Regions from separate parts of the Iodidimonas sp. SYSU 1G8 genome, predicted to be linked through region 2. Evidence: riboswitches for the same ligand, from Rfam matches in the RefSeq annotation. Region 2 holds a riboswitch; the other holds the start of a gene.
What was found. Region 2 has a riboswitch for cyclic di-GMP ahead of WJU17_RS16995 (transglutaminase-like cysteine peptidase). Riboswitches for the same ligand answer to the same signal wherever they lie in the genome.
Positions count from the first base shown of each region.

Region 1: it holds a riboswitch for cyclic di-GMP, as region 2 does, so the genes downstream of both, WJU17_RS09340 (transglutaminase-like cysteine peptidase) here and WJU17_RS16995 (transglutaminase-like cysteine peptidase) in region 2, are expected to answer to the same signal.

Region 1 is NZ_JBBYXJ010000001.1:1,964,258-1,971,993, reverse strand. Features, by position in the region: gene WJU17_RS09345 (PAS domain S-box protein) at 1-3,538, shown strand, start outside; cyclic di-GMP riboswitch class I at 3,681-3,769, shown strand; gene WJU17_RS09340 (transglutaminase-like cysteine peptidase) at 3,782-4,528, shown strand; gene WJU17_RS09335 (response regulator transcription factor) at 4,583-5,296, opposite strand; gene WJU17_RS09330 (glycosyltransferase family 1 protein) at 5,578-6,789, shown strand; gene WJU17_RS09325 (hypothetical protein) at 6,974-7,736, shown strand, end outside.
Region 2 is NZ_JBBYXJ010000002.1:1,223,923-1,231,658, reverse strand. Features, by position in the region: gene WJU17_RS17020 (flagellar basal body rod C-terminal domain-containing protein) at 1-1,238, shown strand, start outside; gene WJU17_RS17015 (flagellin) at 1,250-2,158, shown strand; gene WJU17_RS17010 (hypothetical protein) at 2,197-3,894, opposite strand; gene WJU17_RS17005 (hypothetical protein) at 3,891-4,118, opposite strand; gene WJU17_RS17000 (hypothetical protein) at 4,199-4,600, shown strand; cyclic di-GMP riboswitch class I at 4,643-4,734, shown strand; gene WJU17_RS16995 (transglutaminase-like cysteine peptidase) at 4,792-5,490, shown strand; gene WJU17_RS16990 (hypothetical protein) at 5,521-6,066, opposite strand; gene WJU17_RS16985 (hypothetical protein) at 6,063-6,425, opposite strand; gene fliM (flagellar motor switch protein FliM) at 6,422-7,441, opposite strand; gene WJU17_RS16975 (flagellar basal body-associated FliL family protein) at 7,438-7,736, opposite strand, start outside.

The sequences.
Region 1 (7,736 bases), on a different contig from region 2:
TCTGCGCATCCTGGGCGAGGTGACGCGCGATGCGGCGGGCCATCCGCTTTCGGTGCTCGGCGCCATGCAGGATGTGTCACAAAGCCGCCAGCAGGAGCGGGAGCTGCGAACCCTGCACAGGCGCTACCGGCTGGCCAGCGAGGTATCCGGCACGGCGGCCTGGGAAATATTACCGCTGGAGCGCCGCATCCTGGCGGACGAGAATCTCGCGCGCCTGATCGGACGCGGCAACGAGACCATTTCCGACAATCTGGACGACTGGATCGCGGCGCTGCCGCCCGCGGATCAGCGCAAGGTCGAGGAGGTGCTCGCCGGCATCGTGGCCGGCGAACGCTCGACCTACGACCTGACCATGCGCACGCGCCTGCCGGACGGGCGTTCCATCTGGTTGTCGGCCTATGGCCGGGTGCTGGGCCGGCAAACGGGCGAAACGCTGCGTATCGTCGGCACCACGCGGGACGTGACCGAGCGCAAGCAGGCAGAACTGGCGCTCGCCAACAGCGAACGCAACCTGCTCGTCGCGCAGCAGATCGCGCAACTCGGCAGCTGGGAATGGGACGTCGGCTCCGAGACCCTGAACTGTTCGCCCGAGATGCTCCGGCTCTACGGCTTTCCGGCCGATCACGGGCCGCTGCCTTTGGGCGATCTCATGTCGCGGGTGCATCCGGACGATGCCGCCCGGGTCGCCGCCGACGTCGAACGGTTGCGGTCCGGCCAGGACGAGATCATCGAAACCGAAATGCGCCTGGTGCGCCCGGAAGGCGGCACTATCTGGATCACCGGCCTCGCCCGCGCCTTTCTCAACGAAAAGGGCGGCGTGATCCGCATGAACGGCGCGGTCCAGGACAATACCGCGCGGCGCGCGGCGGACCGGGAAATCGCCATTCGCGACAGCGCCCTGCAGAATTCGGCCGGGGCGATCGCCATGGTCGGCGCGGATGGCTACTTCAGCTATGGCAATCGGGCCTTCATGGACCTCATGGGCGCGACGGGGCCGGAGGAGATCCGGCGGCTGCACGCGCTCGATCCGGTGCGGGACCCCGAGCTGGCGCAGGCGGCCTTCGGCAGCCTGCTCGGACCGCCAGGACACTGGGAGGGCGAGCTTCCCATCGTGCGTCTGGACGGCAGCCACCGCGACGTGCTCGTCGCCGCCGCGGCGCATCGGGGCGCGCCCGACGAGGAACCGCTGATCATCGCGTCCTACATGGACGTGACCGAGCGTAACGAGGCGCTGCGCGAAGTGGCGCGCAGCGAACGGCAGCTGCGTCAGGCGCAGAGCATGGCGCGCCTGGGAGAAACCCACTACGACGCCGCTTCACGGTTGTACACCATGCCGGCCGCTACCCGCGCCATCCTGGGCGTGGGCGACGAATTCGCCTGCTTCGATGCAAAAGCGGGACAGGCGCTGATTCATCCCGACGATCGCGCCGCGCTCAATGTGGGGGCGGAGCGGTTGATCCGGGGAGTTGATGAGCGGGCGGAAACCACCTACCGCTTCATGTCGCAAACGCGTGGAATGCTGCACGTCCAGACCGTGAACTATGTCGAGCGTGACGCGACCGGCCGTGTCATCGGCATGAACGGCATCATCCAGGACGTCACGCACATCAAGCAGGCCGAGCAGGAAGCCCATGAGGCCCGGCAACGGGCGGAACGCTATCTGGACATCGCCGGGGTCATCATCATCGCGCTGGATCCGGACGGGACCATTCGACTGGTGAACCGCCAATGCCGGGAGCTGCTCGGCTACGCGGAAGACGAGCTGATGGGCCGGAACTGGTTTCAGCTCGCGGTACCGCCCGACGTCCGTTCGGACCTCAAGCTCGGCCTCGATCGACTGGTGGACACTGGCGATGACCGGTATCAGCGACGTGAAGGTTATGTGGTGACGCGCAAGGGCGAGCGCCGCTTGATCGACTGGATCACGTCATCGGTCCGCGACTCGCAGACGGGAGAGATCAGCATCCTCAGTTCCGGTCGGGATCTGACGGAGTTGCGCCGTGCCGAACAGTCCCTGCGCGACAGCGAGGCGCGTAACCGGGCCGTGATGGAGGCGGCGTCCATCGGCATCGTCACCATGGATTCCGCCGGCGCGATCGTGTCGCTCAATCCGGAGGCCGAGCGGATCGTGGGCGCGCCGGTGCGCGACATGGCGGGTAACCGCCTCTCGGAAGTTCTGCTTTCGGAGGACCGGGCGGTCTATGCCGCCATGTTCCTGCCGGTCGGAGACGCCGGCGATCCCAAGGCGGGGCTCGGCGTGCCGCGCGAGTTCACCCTGCTCCGGCATGGCAGCGAAACCGTTCCGGTGGAGATTTCGGTGACCGCGATGCAGATCGGCGGTCAGCGCGCCTACGTGGCGGCGATTCAGGACATCACCGACCGCAAGCGCGCCGAGGCGCAGCTGCAGCAGGTCCAGAAGCTCGAGACCATCGGCCAGCTGACCGGCGGCGTCGCCCACGATTTCAACAATCTCCTGATGGCCATGCAGGTCAACATCGAGATGCTGAAGGAGATGGTCGAGGACGATCCCGACGGCAATGAATTTGCCGACGCCGCCCTGTCCTCGGTGGCGCGGGGCGCCGAACTGACCAGCCGGCTGCTCGCCTTTTCGCGCCGCCAACCGCTGCGACCGAAGGTGATCGACATCAACAAGCTGGTGGATGACACGGTACGCATCCTCCAGCGCACGCTGGGCGAGCAGATCGCCATCGAGACCATGCTGCAGCGTGATGTGTGGCCGGTGGAGGTGGACCGCAGCCAGCTCGAAAACGTGCTGATGAATCTCGCCGTGAATGCCCGTGACGCCATGCCGCTGGGCGGCCGCCTGACCATCGAGACCCTCAATGCCCAGCTCGATGATCACTATGCCGCCGAACATGGCGAGGTCGAGGCCGGTGACTATCTCATGCTGGCGGTGACCGATACCGGCACGGGCATGACGCCGCAGGTCATCGCGCGCGCTTTCGAGCCGTTCTTCACGACCAAGGATGTGGGGCGGGGCAGCGGCCTCGGCCTCAGCATGACCTACGGCTTCGTCAAGCAGTCGGGCGGGCACATCAAGATCTACAGCGAGCCCGGCGAAGGCACCACGATCAAGATCTACTTCCCGCGCGACAAGGCCGGCGTCGCCGAGGACGAGCCCGTCCGCGAGACGCGGACGGTCAAGACGGGAACCGAGACGATCCTGCTGGTCGAGGACGACCCGGCCGTGCGGCAGACGGTGACGGTGCTGCTCGAATCCCTCGGATACAGGGTGGTGGTGGCGTCCGATGGTCCCGAGGCCATCCAGCTGGTCAGCGATGGCGTCCGGCCTGACCTGCTGCTCGCCGACATCGTGCTGCCCAAGGGGATGACGGGGCGCCAGGTCTCCGAGGCCATCGGCGAGAAGCTGCCGGGCTGCAAGACCCTGTTCATGTCGGGCTACACGGAAAACGCCATCATCCATCATGGGCGTCTCGACGAGGGCGTGGTGCTGCTCTCCAAGCCGTTCCCCCGGAACGAGCTGGCCGACAAGCTGCGGGAGGTCCTCGATTCATAGGGCGGCGCCCTGAAATTGCTGCGAATTTGTTCTAATTCGTCAAGATGTTACAATTCTTAACCTTAATTCCGTCCCATTTACGAAACTTTACGTGCCCCGTTTTGATCCACCTGCCTAAATAGGCTCGTAGAAGTTTTATTATTCCTCGAAACGGCAAACCGTCGGAAACGGCGGGACGCAAAGCCACCGGCCCACACTCGGTAATACCGAACGGGTAGCGGGGCCGCCGAAAGGGTCAGGCGGATGTCAATCCAGCCTCGTCATGGCTTTATTGTGCCGTGGTTCTCGGTCATTGCGGCGTCCATCCTGGCATGGTCGCTCGCGGTGGCGCCGGCCTCGGCCGCGGGCCGCACGGACACCAATTCCCTCGACCGCATCAGCGTCGCGGCGGACCCTCTGACGGAGGCGTTCGGCGCTCGCCCGGTGATGCCGCTCGATGTCGGACATTCCAGCAAATGGACGGATGTGCTCCGGCGGCAGGAAAGCGCCCTGGTCAGCCCGTCGCCGTGCCAGGACGAGAGCGCGGAACACTGCTTCAAGACCTTCTGGAACCAGACGCTCGTCGAGCTGCGGCCGCTGTCGCGCGCGGAACAGGTGCAGCGGGTGAACGATATCGTCAACAAGATGGGCTACTGGTCCGACTGGGACATCTACCGGCAGGCCGATTACTGGGCGACGCCGGAAGAAATGTTCAACCAGCAGGGTGGCGACTGCGAGGATTTCGCCCTGTTCAAGTATTTCCTGCTGCGGGAACTGGGCGTCGCGCCGGAGGACATGCGCATGACGCTGGTCGCCTTCAACGACCAGGCGCACATGGTCTCGCTGGTGATGGTCGACGGCGCGCCCGTCGTGCTGGACTGCGTCGAGCTCCGGACCATGCCGCCCGAGCAGCTGGAGCAGTACCAGGCCGTCTACTCCCTGAGCGAAAAGAACTGGTGGCTGCTGGCCGCCGCGGATCAACCTGCCGCGGGCCAGGTCGCCGCCCGCTAACTCCCTAAGGCACTGAAGACCAACTACGGCACCTGAAAAGGTGCCGTTTTCGTGTCAAGTGAGGGACGATGTGACGAAGCGGTAGCCTTTGCCGCGGACGGTGTGGATGACGTTGTCGTTCAGTCCCACGTCGCGGAACTTGCGCCGCAGCCGCGCCAGATGCACGTCGATGCTGCGGTCCTCCGGCTGCCATGCGCGGCCCAGCGCGAACATGCTCAGGCTGTTCTTGTCCACCACGTCGTTCTGACTCTGGATCAGGCGCGACAGGATGAGCGTCTCGATCTCGGTCAGCGCGGCGCTGGCCCCGGCGTCGCCGGTCAACTGGTTGTTGACCGCATCGAGGGTGAAATTGTTCACCCGCCAGATGGATCCGTTATTGGCCTCGACCGGACGGGCGCTGCGCGACCGGCGAATGACGGCGTTGACCCGCGCGAGCAGTTCCTCGGGCGCCGCGGGCTTGACCAGATAGTCGTCGGCGCCGGTGTTCAGGCCTTCGATCCGGGCGTTCACTTCGCCCCTGCCCGAGAGGATGATGATGGCCGCATCCGAGATCGTGCGCAGAAAGCCCGCCAGCGACAGACCGTCGCCATCGGGCAGGATACGGTCCAGGATGAACAGGGCGATCGGCTGGGTGCGGGCGATCAGGCGCGCCTCCTCGCACGAGGCGCCGATGGCCACCTCGAACCCAGAGAACGACAGATACTGGGCCATTGCCTTCGCAAGAGCCGGGTCGTCTTCAATCAATGCGATAGCAGTGCGATCGCCCATACGTCGTGGTCCGTTCCCATATGATCTTGCCGAACGGCGCCCTTGCCCCCGGAACATGTTACTCCGGCGCGCACCGGATAGCAAAAGCCCACAACCGTGTCGCGCATACGCTTTTTTCCGAAACTTGATCGCCTGCTCTTGCGTATTCTCCCACCGGCTACAAGCTATCGAGGATGGCGGGGACGGCGTGTTCCTCCGGAGGCGGTCCGGCCCGGGTAGTACCGGCACGGGTGGATGGATTAAGATAAGGCGCATGCCGACTAAAAGACCGACGCTCCACCATGCCTGACCAATCGCTCAGGGTCGCCCTGTTCTCGGGCAATTACAATTATGTGACCGATGGCGCCGCCGTCGCGCTCAATCATCTCGTTTCCTATCTGGAGCGGCGGGGCATCCCCAGCCTGGTCTTCTCGGCGACCGTCGATCCGCCCGCCTTCGAGCCGGCGGGAACCCTCGTTTCGGTGCCCTCTGTCCCGCTTCCGGGCCGGTCGGAATATCGAATGGCGCTGGGCCTGCCGCGCGCCCAGCGCGAACGCCTGAAGGCGTTCCGTCCTACCCTGTTCCATCTCGCGGCGCCGGATCTGCTGGGCTATGCCGCGCGGCGTCTGGCGCGGCGCTGGAACATGCCGTGCGTGGCCTCGTTCCACACCCGGTACGATACCTATTTTCGCTATTATCACGCTGCTTGGGTCGAGAAATACGTCACCCGGTACCTCCAGCACTTCTACGCGGAATGCGAACAGATCTATGTGCCGTCGGAGTCCACGGCCGAGGTGCTGCGCCAGCAGCAGATGGCCCGCGACGTGCGGATCTGGAGCCGGGGCGTCGACGAGGCCCGATTCAATCCGGGCCGGCGCGATACGGCCTGGCGGCGCTCCATGGGTATCGCCGACGACGAGGTGGTGGTGGCGTTCGTGGGACGGCTGGTCCTGGAGAAAGGGATCGATTCGTTCGTGCGGACCATCCTCGGCCTGCGGGCAAAGGGGATCGCTCACCGTGTCATGGTCGTGGGCGACGGCCCGGAACATCAGCGATTCGCGGCGGCGCTGCCCGACGACGCCGTGTTCACGGGCCACCTGGAAGGCGATGCCCTGGCGCGGGCCTATGCGTCCTCGGATATTTTTCTCAATCCCAGCGTCACGGAAACATTCGGCATCGTGACGCTGGAATCCATGGCATCGGGGCTTCCGGCCGTCTGTGCCGACGCGACCGGTTCGCGCTCGCTGGTGGCCTCGGGCGAAAGCGGCTTTCTCGTCACCCCCGACTGTCAGGGTGATTATATCGAGGCGGTCGCGGCGCTGGTCACCGATGGCGAGTTGCGCCGCGCGATGGGCGCCGCCGCCCATGACCGGTCGCGGCGCTACACGTGGGACGCCGTCATGGAAGAGCTGCTGGGTCATTACCGCGAGGTCATCGCGCTTCGGCGCGGCCTGGCGGCCGACACCGTCCCGGCAGGGGCGTCCGCCGTCGCCAACGGTACCGCGCTGACGTGAGACGCGCGCTCTTTTCAACGCTGCCCCAATGCTCTATGTGGGCGCCATGACGCGCAGGAGGCAGCGTCCGCGCAAGGCGGGCATGGAGGCGCGGGGATAAGCATTGGCGCCTTGGCAGAAATCAAGAGTCTTCTCGCTGACGGCGTGGAACCACTGGCTCTCTCGCCGGCCGGTGAAAATCGCGTTGAAGGCGATGCAGTTGCTGCTGGTCGGCGGCGTGCTGGTGTATCTGGCCAGCCGGATCGCCGAAATCGGCTGGAGCGAGGTGCGCCGGTCGCTGCCGGAGACCATCTGGTTCTATGTGCTGTTCGTGGCGATGTACTTCGTCATCCCGGTGGCCGAGCTGTTCACCTATCGGACGATGCGCTGGCGCATCGGCTTCTGGCGCAGCCTGCCCATGTTCGTGCGCAAGCGTGTCTACAATTACGCGGTGATGAGTTATTCGGGCGAAGCCTACATGTTCCTGTGGGCGCGCCGTCACCTCGCGTTGGGGAGCCGGCAGATCCTGTCCATGGTCAAGGACAACAACCTGCTCTCCGGCCTGGCCTCCAACTCGTTCACGCTGATTCTGGTCGCCGCGTTTTTCGCCACCGGCCAGCTCGAGACCATTCTCAAGGCATCGCCAGACACGGGTAGCTACATTGGCGCGACGGTGCTGGTGGGCGCGTTGATGGTGCTGCTGGTCATCGGCCTCAACCGCCGGATCATGAGCGTGCCGTTCGGCATGGCGGCGAGGATCACCGGCATCCACGCGGTACGGGTCCTGCTGATCCTGCTGCTGCAGACGGCGCAGTGGGCGGTGGTGTTCCCGCATGTGCCGTTCCTGACCTGGCTGCTGTTCCTGACCGCCCAGATGGTGCTGACGCGGTTGCCCCTTCTGCCCAACCAGGATTTGATGCTGGTCGGGCTGGGGCTGGGCATGAGCCACTACATCGATGCGCCCGAGG
Region 2 (7,736 bases):
TGGGCGGTTTGCTCGACATGCGCGACCGCGCTCTGCCCCTGTTCAGCGAACAACTGAGTATCATCGGCGACGCCCTGGCATACTCGCTCAACGCGGCATCGAATGCCGCCACGGCGGTACCCGCGCCCAACGTGCTCGCGGGCCGCGATACAGGCCTCGTGACGGCCGACCGGCTCGGTTTCTCCGGAACGGCCAGCCTCTCGGTCACCGACGGAGCGGGCACCCTCGTCGCCGCTGCCAGCATCGACTTCTCGTCCCTTGGACCGGCGGCCACCATCGCCGACGCGCTGGCCGCCATGAATACCGGGCTCGGCGGGGCCGCGACCGCGTCATTTTCGGACGGGCGTTTCACGCTGCGGGCGACGGCCCCGGGTAACGGCGTGTCGGTCGCCCAGGATCCGGCAATGCCGGCCGTGCGCGCCGGCATGAGCTTTTCGCACTTCTTCGGGCTCAACGATCTCATCCGGTCGGAAGCCCCCTTGGTTCCGCCCGGATTCCAGCCATCCGACGCCCACGGCATCGCGCCGGGTCAGTCGCTCGGCCTCGAACTGCGCGACGGCGGCGGCAGAATTCTCGCCAGCCAGTACGTCACCGGTACGTCCGGGCCGGCCCTGGCGGACATGCTGGGCGAATTGAACGCGGGTCCGCTGTCCCGCTTCGGCGGTTTCTCCCTGGATGAGTCCGGTCGGCTCGCGTTCGAGCCATCGGCGGCGGGCGGCGGCGTCACCCTGGCGGTCACCGGCGACACCACCGACCGTCTGGGCACGGGCCAATCCCTTTCGGGCCTGCTGGGTCTCGCGCGGGGTCCCGTGTCCTCGATGTCCGTCCGAGCGGATATCGCCGCCACCCCCGCGCGCCTGCCGCTGGCCCGCGTTCCGGCCGGCGCCGTGCTGGGCCAAACCGTCATCGGCGCCGGGAACAAGCAGGGCGCGAATGCCTATGTCGACCAACTGGCCGCGCCCGTCGCGCTGGGACGGTACGGCAGCGCCACCGTGGGGCAGGCCGCGGCACGGCTGATCAGCAGCGCGGGGGCCGAGGCGTCGCGCGCCGAAGACGCTCGCGCGAGCGCAAGCGCGCGCCTCGACGACGCCGTGAGCCGCCGTGACAGCTTCTCGGGGGTCAATGTGGACGAGGAACTGGCCCAGCTGGTGATTCTGCAGAACAGCTACTCCGCCGCCGCGCGCGTCGTCGCGACGGCGAACGATATGTACGACACCCTGCTCAACATGATGCGCTGAAGGTCCAGATCATGAACCGCGTCGCGACCCCCGTTTTTCACCAAGCTCTTTCCGGCTCTATCCAGCGCGCCCAGGCGCAGCTCGTCACGACCCAGCAGGAGGTCGCCAGCGGCAAGAAGGCATCGACCTATGCCGGTCTGGGCGGCGATACGGTCAGAAGCATCTCGGCCCGCTCCATGCTGAGCAGGACCGAAGCCTATGCAACGGTGGCGGCCCGTACCGCCACGACCCTGTCGCTCTACGACGCCAACCTCACCCAGGCGGAGAGCACCGCGTCGACGCTGCGGCAGGATCTCTTCACGGCGCTCGGCCGCGGCAATACGCTGGGCCTGCAATCGACGATCGAGTCTGCCTTCGACGCGTTCGCCAACACCCTGAACGCGACGGAAGGCGGGGTCCCCCTGTTCGCCGGCTCGCGCACCAGCGAAACCCCGTTCAAGGTCGGCAGCCTCGCCGACACCCTGAGCCTCGCGGGCAACGCCGCGTTCGCCAGCGACGACGGTCAGCAGACCGCGCGCCTGGGCGATGGACTCGATGTTCGCTTCGGCGTCGGCGCGCACACCATCGGCGGCGATGCGCTTGAGGCGTTCCGCACCCTGGCGGCTGCAGGCCCGTTCGGCGAAATGCCGACTGACGCACAGAAAGCGGCATTGAAACAGGCCATCGAGCAGTTGGACAAGGGCATCGGCGCCATCCAGACCGCCAATGCGGAGAACGGTCGCAAGCAGGCGCACGTAGAGACGCTGGCCAACAATGCGGAGGCGCGCGGCGTCATCCTGAAAACCATCATCTCGGACAGTGAAGACGTCGACCTGGCGCAGGTCGCCATCAACCTGGCGCAGCAGAAGACGGCGCTGGACGCATCCTATTCGGTCTTCGCGAAACTCTCGGGACTGAGTCTGGTCAATTTTTTCAGCTAGGCCTGCCCTGCCGCTGGTCCGGCAGTCGCAGGCCTCGATCAGAGCAGATCGCCGAGCGCGCCTGCGGGACTTGCCGACGGCATGACCGCCAGTGCCTTGCCGATGGTTTCCGAGGCCAGTGTCTCGACCGGTGCGGTCAGCATCTCGAAGGATGAAGCCGCCCCCAGGTCCCGAAAGCGGGCCTGATAAAGCGCGCGCAAGTGCTGCAACTCGGCTTTCTTGTTCAGCATCCCCAACGCGATGGCCTGGCGGAGCACGATGATCTGTTCCTGGTCGTCAAGGGTCTTCCCGTTGGGCTCGACCCCCGGGAATGCATCCGCCAGTGCCTGCCAGTTCTTGCCTTTCCAATAGAACTCCGCCCTCAGCCGGGCACTGTCCGGCAACCCTTCGACGACGGCGACGGCGTCGTCGGTCTTGCCAAGCCGGGCCAGGGCGATGGCTTGAACCCTCTTGCGGTCGTCTGTCATGCCGCCCGGATAGGCCGGGCCTTCACTGTTCCTGATTGCGCGGACGGCTCGCTCCGGGTGGCCCGCCCGCAGGAAAAGGGTCGCGACCCGGATCGAAACCGGCCCCTGCGCCACATCTCGCGCACGCGCGAACAGCTGATGCTCCAGCAGTTCGGCCGCCCGGTCGTAAAGGCCGGCCTCCTCGAGACGAGCCGCCAGCCGGCTGACCAGCAGATCTCCCTCCGCCCCCGTCGGCGCCAGATCACGATAATTCCAGTAGAGGCCGCCCGCGCGATCGACAGGCAGACCGCTTTTAGGGTCCAGCGCCGCGGTCAGGTACCCCCGCACCGCCGTGATGACCGACGCGCTCTCGTCATCCAGGCGGTGGTACCGCACGAGCGCCGCGCCGTTCGCCAGAGCACGATCAATGTCCTTGGTCTGCACCGCGACGCGGTAATTCAGCAACAGCGCCTGCTTCTCCACCTCGCCGCCGCGCCAGCCGAACCTGAGCGCATCGAGCGCCTTGCCCGCCGCGACAGGGTCCAGGACGCCCCGATCCAGGCCAATGACCACCTTCATCAATTGGGCTTGGGCGCGTTGCTCGGCGTCACCGGATCGGCTCACGTTTTCGAGGCTCTTTTCCGCCGCGTCATACTGCCCGCTTTTGGCCTGCGCTTGCGCCCGCAGCAGGTGGGTCAACGGAAGCTCTTGATCGAGCAGGCGCAGCCAGTCGAGCGCCACGCCGGGTTTGTCGCCTTGAATCGCCGCCGCCGCGAGCGCGCTGATGAACGGCGCGCGCCGATCGGTCGGCAAAGCCTTGACCGCGGGAAGCGCGCATTCCACCTCATCCAGCGCCTTGTCCGAGGACAGCGCGGACAAGGCCACGAGACGCCAGGCGCATGCCTCAGCCCGCTCAGCCAGCGCGGGCAGCTCCAGGGCGGCCACGCCTTCGGCATGGCGGCGCATCTGAACGAGCGCCATGCCCCGGGCCAGGCGGTAGTGGGCGAGCGTCTCTACCCCCGCGTCCTGCTCGCGCATCAGGTCCAGCATGCCGATCGCCTCGGCCCCCAGGCCCGCGCTGACCAGACTGAGCGCATAGGTCCAACGCGCCTCCTGCCGCTGCGGGGCCGGCGTCCCGACCAGCGCCGCCCAGGCCTGCGCCGGCGGCGTCACGCGCCATTCCAGAGCGCGCTCCATCACGGCGGCCACCGGCACCTCCGATGCCAGTGCCGCCGGCTGTGGGAGCATGACCGATGCCAGCGCCGTCGAAAACAGAAGCGCGGCCCTCATGGCTGCCATCCCTCGATCGACGCCCAAAGGGCGACGGCGGCACCGCCGAACAGGCAGGCGAGCAGATACAGCACGGCAAGTGCCGGACCTGCCGTGCGCGAGGCCGGTCGTTCGACGGGCGCCACGCCGGCCGATGCCGCTGGACTGATCGTCTGGGGCTTCGAGGCGCCGCCGGCGCTTCCGTTGACGACTTTCACGCGGCCTGGTTTCTGATCGCGGCTCACTGACACCTCCGAGGCTTGCACATCTCCTATTATAGGATGAACACATTCATCACCGGCCCCCCGCCGGACGGAGAGCCTCCATGTTACAAGCGCCCGTCATCGCCATGTTCCTGCTCGCGGCCCTGGCCCTGCCGGCCGGTACGGCCGCGGCATCGGAGACGGCCGATACCGCCAGCGCCTTCCTCACCCTCGAGGAGATCAGGACGCCGATCATCGACTCTTCGTCCATCGACGGCGTCATCCGGGTCAAGCTGGCGATCGAGCCGGCCGACTCCGCCGCCGCGGCTCTACTGACGCTGCACCTTCCCTTGCTGCGGGCGGCGGCGCTGGCGGCCGTGATCGAGTACGCGCATCTGGAGGCGTCCGGTTTCAAGCCGGTGAATTCCGAGCGGCTGCGGGCTGGTCTGACGCGCGCCCTGCAACGCGTCACTCCGGGCGTCGGCAAGGTGCTGATCCTGGAAGTGGGTGCTTTTCCGTCCTGACCACCGTACTGGGAAAAATTATCCTATAAATTATAGGATAAGCCTCGATAACGGCAAACCGTCGGAAACGGCGGGACGCAAAGTCACCGGCCCACCCGCGGATTTTCGTCCGCGCGGGCAGCGGGACCGCCGAAAGGATACCCAGGATGCCCCATTCCTCTCGCCTACTTCCGCGCGCGCTCACGGCATCCGTGGCCATTCTTACTCTCTGCACAGTCGCCAATCCCTGCGCCGCCGCTGAGCACGCCGGGGAACACCCCGTCCTGAGCAGCACCGGCCTGACCGGCGATCCACTCGCCGTCCCGCTGGGCGTCCGTTCCGTGATGCCGCTCGCGCTTGAGGATCTGGTCCAATGGAAGGAGCTGCTGGCGCGGCATGCCGCGTCGCTTGCCGCACCCGCACCCTGCCCTGATACGGCGGCGGACGCCTGTTTCGCCTCCTTCTGGAGCGAGACGGTCGCCGCCCTGATGCCGCTCCCGCGCAGCGAACAGCTGCGACGCGTCAACGAACTGGTGAACCACCTCTCCTATGCTCCCGATTCCAGCCTTTACGCTCAGGCGGATCACTGGGCCACGCCCGAAGAGATGTTCCATCGCGGCGCAGGCGACTGCGAGGATTTCGCGGCATTCAAATATTTTCTGCTGCGGGCCGTCGGTATTCCGGATGATCAGGTGCGTCTCGACATGGTGTCGCATGACGACCAGCCCCATATGCTGACCCTGGTCATGGTCGGCGACGCGGCCGTGCTCTTGGATAACATCGAACTGGAACCGGCGGCGCCATCTGAGTGGCCTCAATATCGGCCGGTCTATTCGCTCAGCGAACGCGGCGGCTGGTTGCTCGCGCCGGCCCGGAACGCGCCGGACAAAATCCAGCTTTCTGCGCGCTGACCCAGGGCACGCCGCCGGTCTCGCGGCGGCCTAGGGCACCAGCACCGGTTTCGCGGCGGGATCCTCGACGCGCGCCTCGATCGTGGCAGGTCGGCGATTGGCCAGGGACATGCTCAGCGCGGCGGCGCCGTCGGGTGTCATGCTGGCGAGGATCATGGCCATCGATCGCTCCCGCATGCGCTGGGAGACCTTCATCTGCACCTCCATGTCCAGCTTCTCGAAGACGACGGCCGCCTTGGCGGGCTTCATGGTCTGATAGATGCGGGCGAGATTGTCGAACTGTTCTTCCTTGTCCGGCGCCTCTGCGGGCTGCGGCGCGGCGGCGGGATCGGGCTGTGCCTGCTGCAGCGCCAGCAACCGTGCTTCCAGCGCCTGCGCCGCCTTCTCTCGCAACTCCAGGGCCCGCTGCTGCTCGGCCGCCTTTCGGTCGCGGTCGGCGATACTCTCCTGGATGGATACGCCAAGACGCGTCGGCGCCGGCGGTTCAACCTTGTCGGTGGTCAGCGCCATGCCGTGGGCAATCATGGACGCGCCCGCGCCCAGCGCCGTGACGACGAGCAGATAGGGCCGCTTCATGGGATCATCTCTTCCTCGCCCGCCACTTCGGGCAAGGCGGCCCGCGCCGTCACGTTCGCCGCTTCAACGATGCGTTCGGCCACCGCGTTCGCGATACCGACCATGATGGTCAGTTCCTCGCGCATCTCGAGACCCTCGGCGACGGTGCGGTTACTCTCGGCCAGTTCGTGCGACAGCACCTCCTTGAGGCGCCCGAGAACCCCGCGCGCCTCGGCGGTGGACCGGTCGAGCGAGTCCACCATGTCGCGCAAACCCGCCTCGCGCAGCGCCTTGAGGTTCCGCATCAGCCTCGCGCTCTGGATCAGGACGGCCCCGCACAAGAGCATGGTGAATACGTTGGTGATGACGGCGTAGCTCATTGCGCATGCCCCTTGGCTATATCGTTGGTCATGGAAACGGCGACGTTGCCAGAGCGCTGGCCGATAAAGGCGCGCCCGAGCGGCACCCCGGCGCAGCGCACCTCCAGCGGCTCGTCCGGACCGTCCTCGAAGCGGATGGCGTCGCCGACAGCCAGCTTCATCAGCGACTCCAGCGACATCAGGCGTTCGCCCAGCACCACGTCCAGCGTGACCTCGGTGCGGCGGATCTCGTTGACCATGTGGCTTTCCCAGATGTTCAGCCTGCCAGTCTTCTCGCCCATGAACCGCTGGAGCAGCTTTTCCCGCACCGGCTCCAGCGTGGCATACGGCAACAGGACGTTGAACGTGCCGCCCCGCGCATCCATGTCGACGCGGAAACTGGCGACGGCGGCCACATTGCTCGGGCCGGCGATGGCGGCGAAGCGGGGACTGGTCTCGATCCGGTCAAGAACCATCTGGATACGCGAGAGGGGCTCGAAGGCGACCGCCAGGTCGTTCAGTGCCAGACGCACCATGCGGGCGACCAGAGCGGTCTCGATGGTGGTGAACGCACGTCCCTCCACCCGCAGCGGCGCATTTCCCTTGCGACCGCCCAGCAGGGCATCGACCACCGAATAGATCAGGTTGGAATCCACGGTGATGATGCCGTAATTGTCCCACTCCGGGATGCTGAACACGGCGATCATCGCCGGCAGCGAAACACGGTTCATGAACTCCCCGAACCGCATGGAGGTGATTTCCTCCAGCGTGACCTCGATGGAATCCGACGTCATGTTCCGCAGGCTGGTCGCGAAGGTCCGGACCATGCGGTCATAGATCACCTCGAGCATGGGCAACCTTTCGTGGCTGACCACGTCGGATTCTATGACGGCGCGCAAGCCCTTTTTCGGGCTGACGGGCGCCACGGAGTCGAAGTCGAACAAGGCGTCGATACCGGCCTGATCGAACCTTTCAGGACCATCCTGCGCCGCGGCGTGCGGCTCAGGCAGTGCGATGTCGTCAAAATCGTCGCTCATTGTTGGATCAGATCCTGTATCAGCACATCACGAGCCGCGCCGGCGCTGACCTGTGTAGCCGTCCGGGCGAGCATTTCTTCCTTGAGCCGGTAGACTGCGGCGGAACCCGCAAGGTCTTCCGGGCGAAGCTCCCGCAGGAAAGGCTGCAGGGCATCGAGGATCGAGGGCAGCCGGGCGGTGATCTCGGCGCCCTTTTCGGCATCCGCCGCGACGATGACGAAATGCAGCTTCAGATATCCCGGCTGCCCGCCCAGGCCGCGCAGATTCACCACCATCGCCGGGACATCCACGTAAA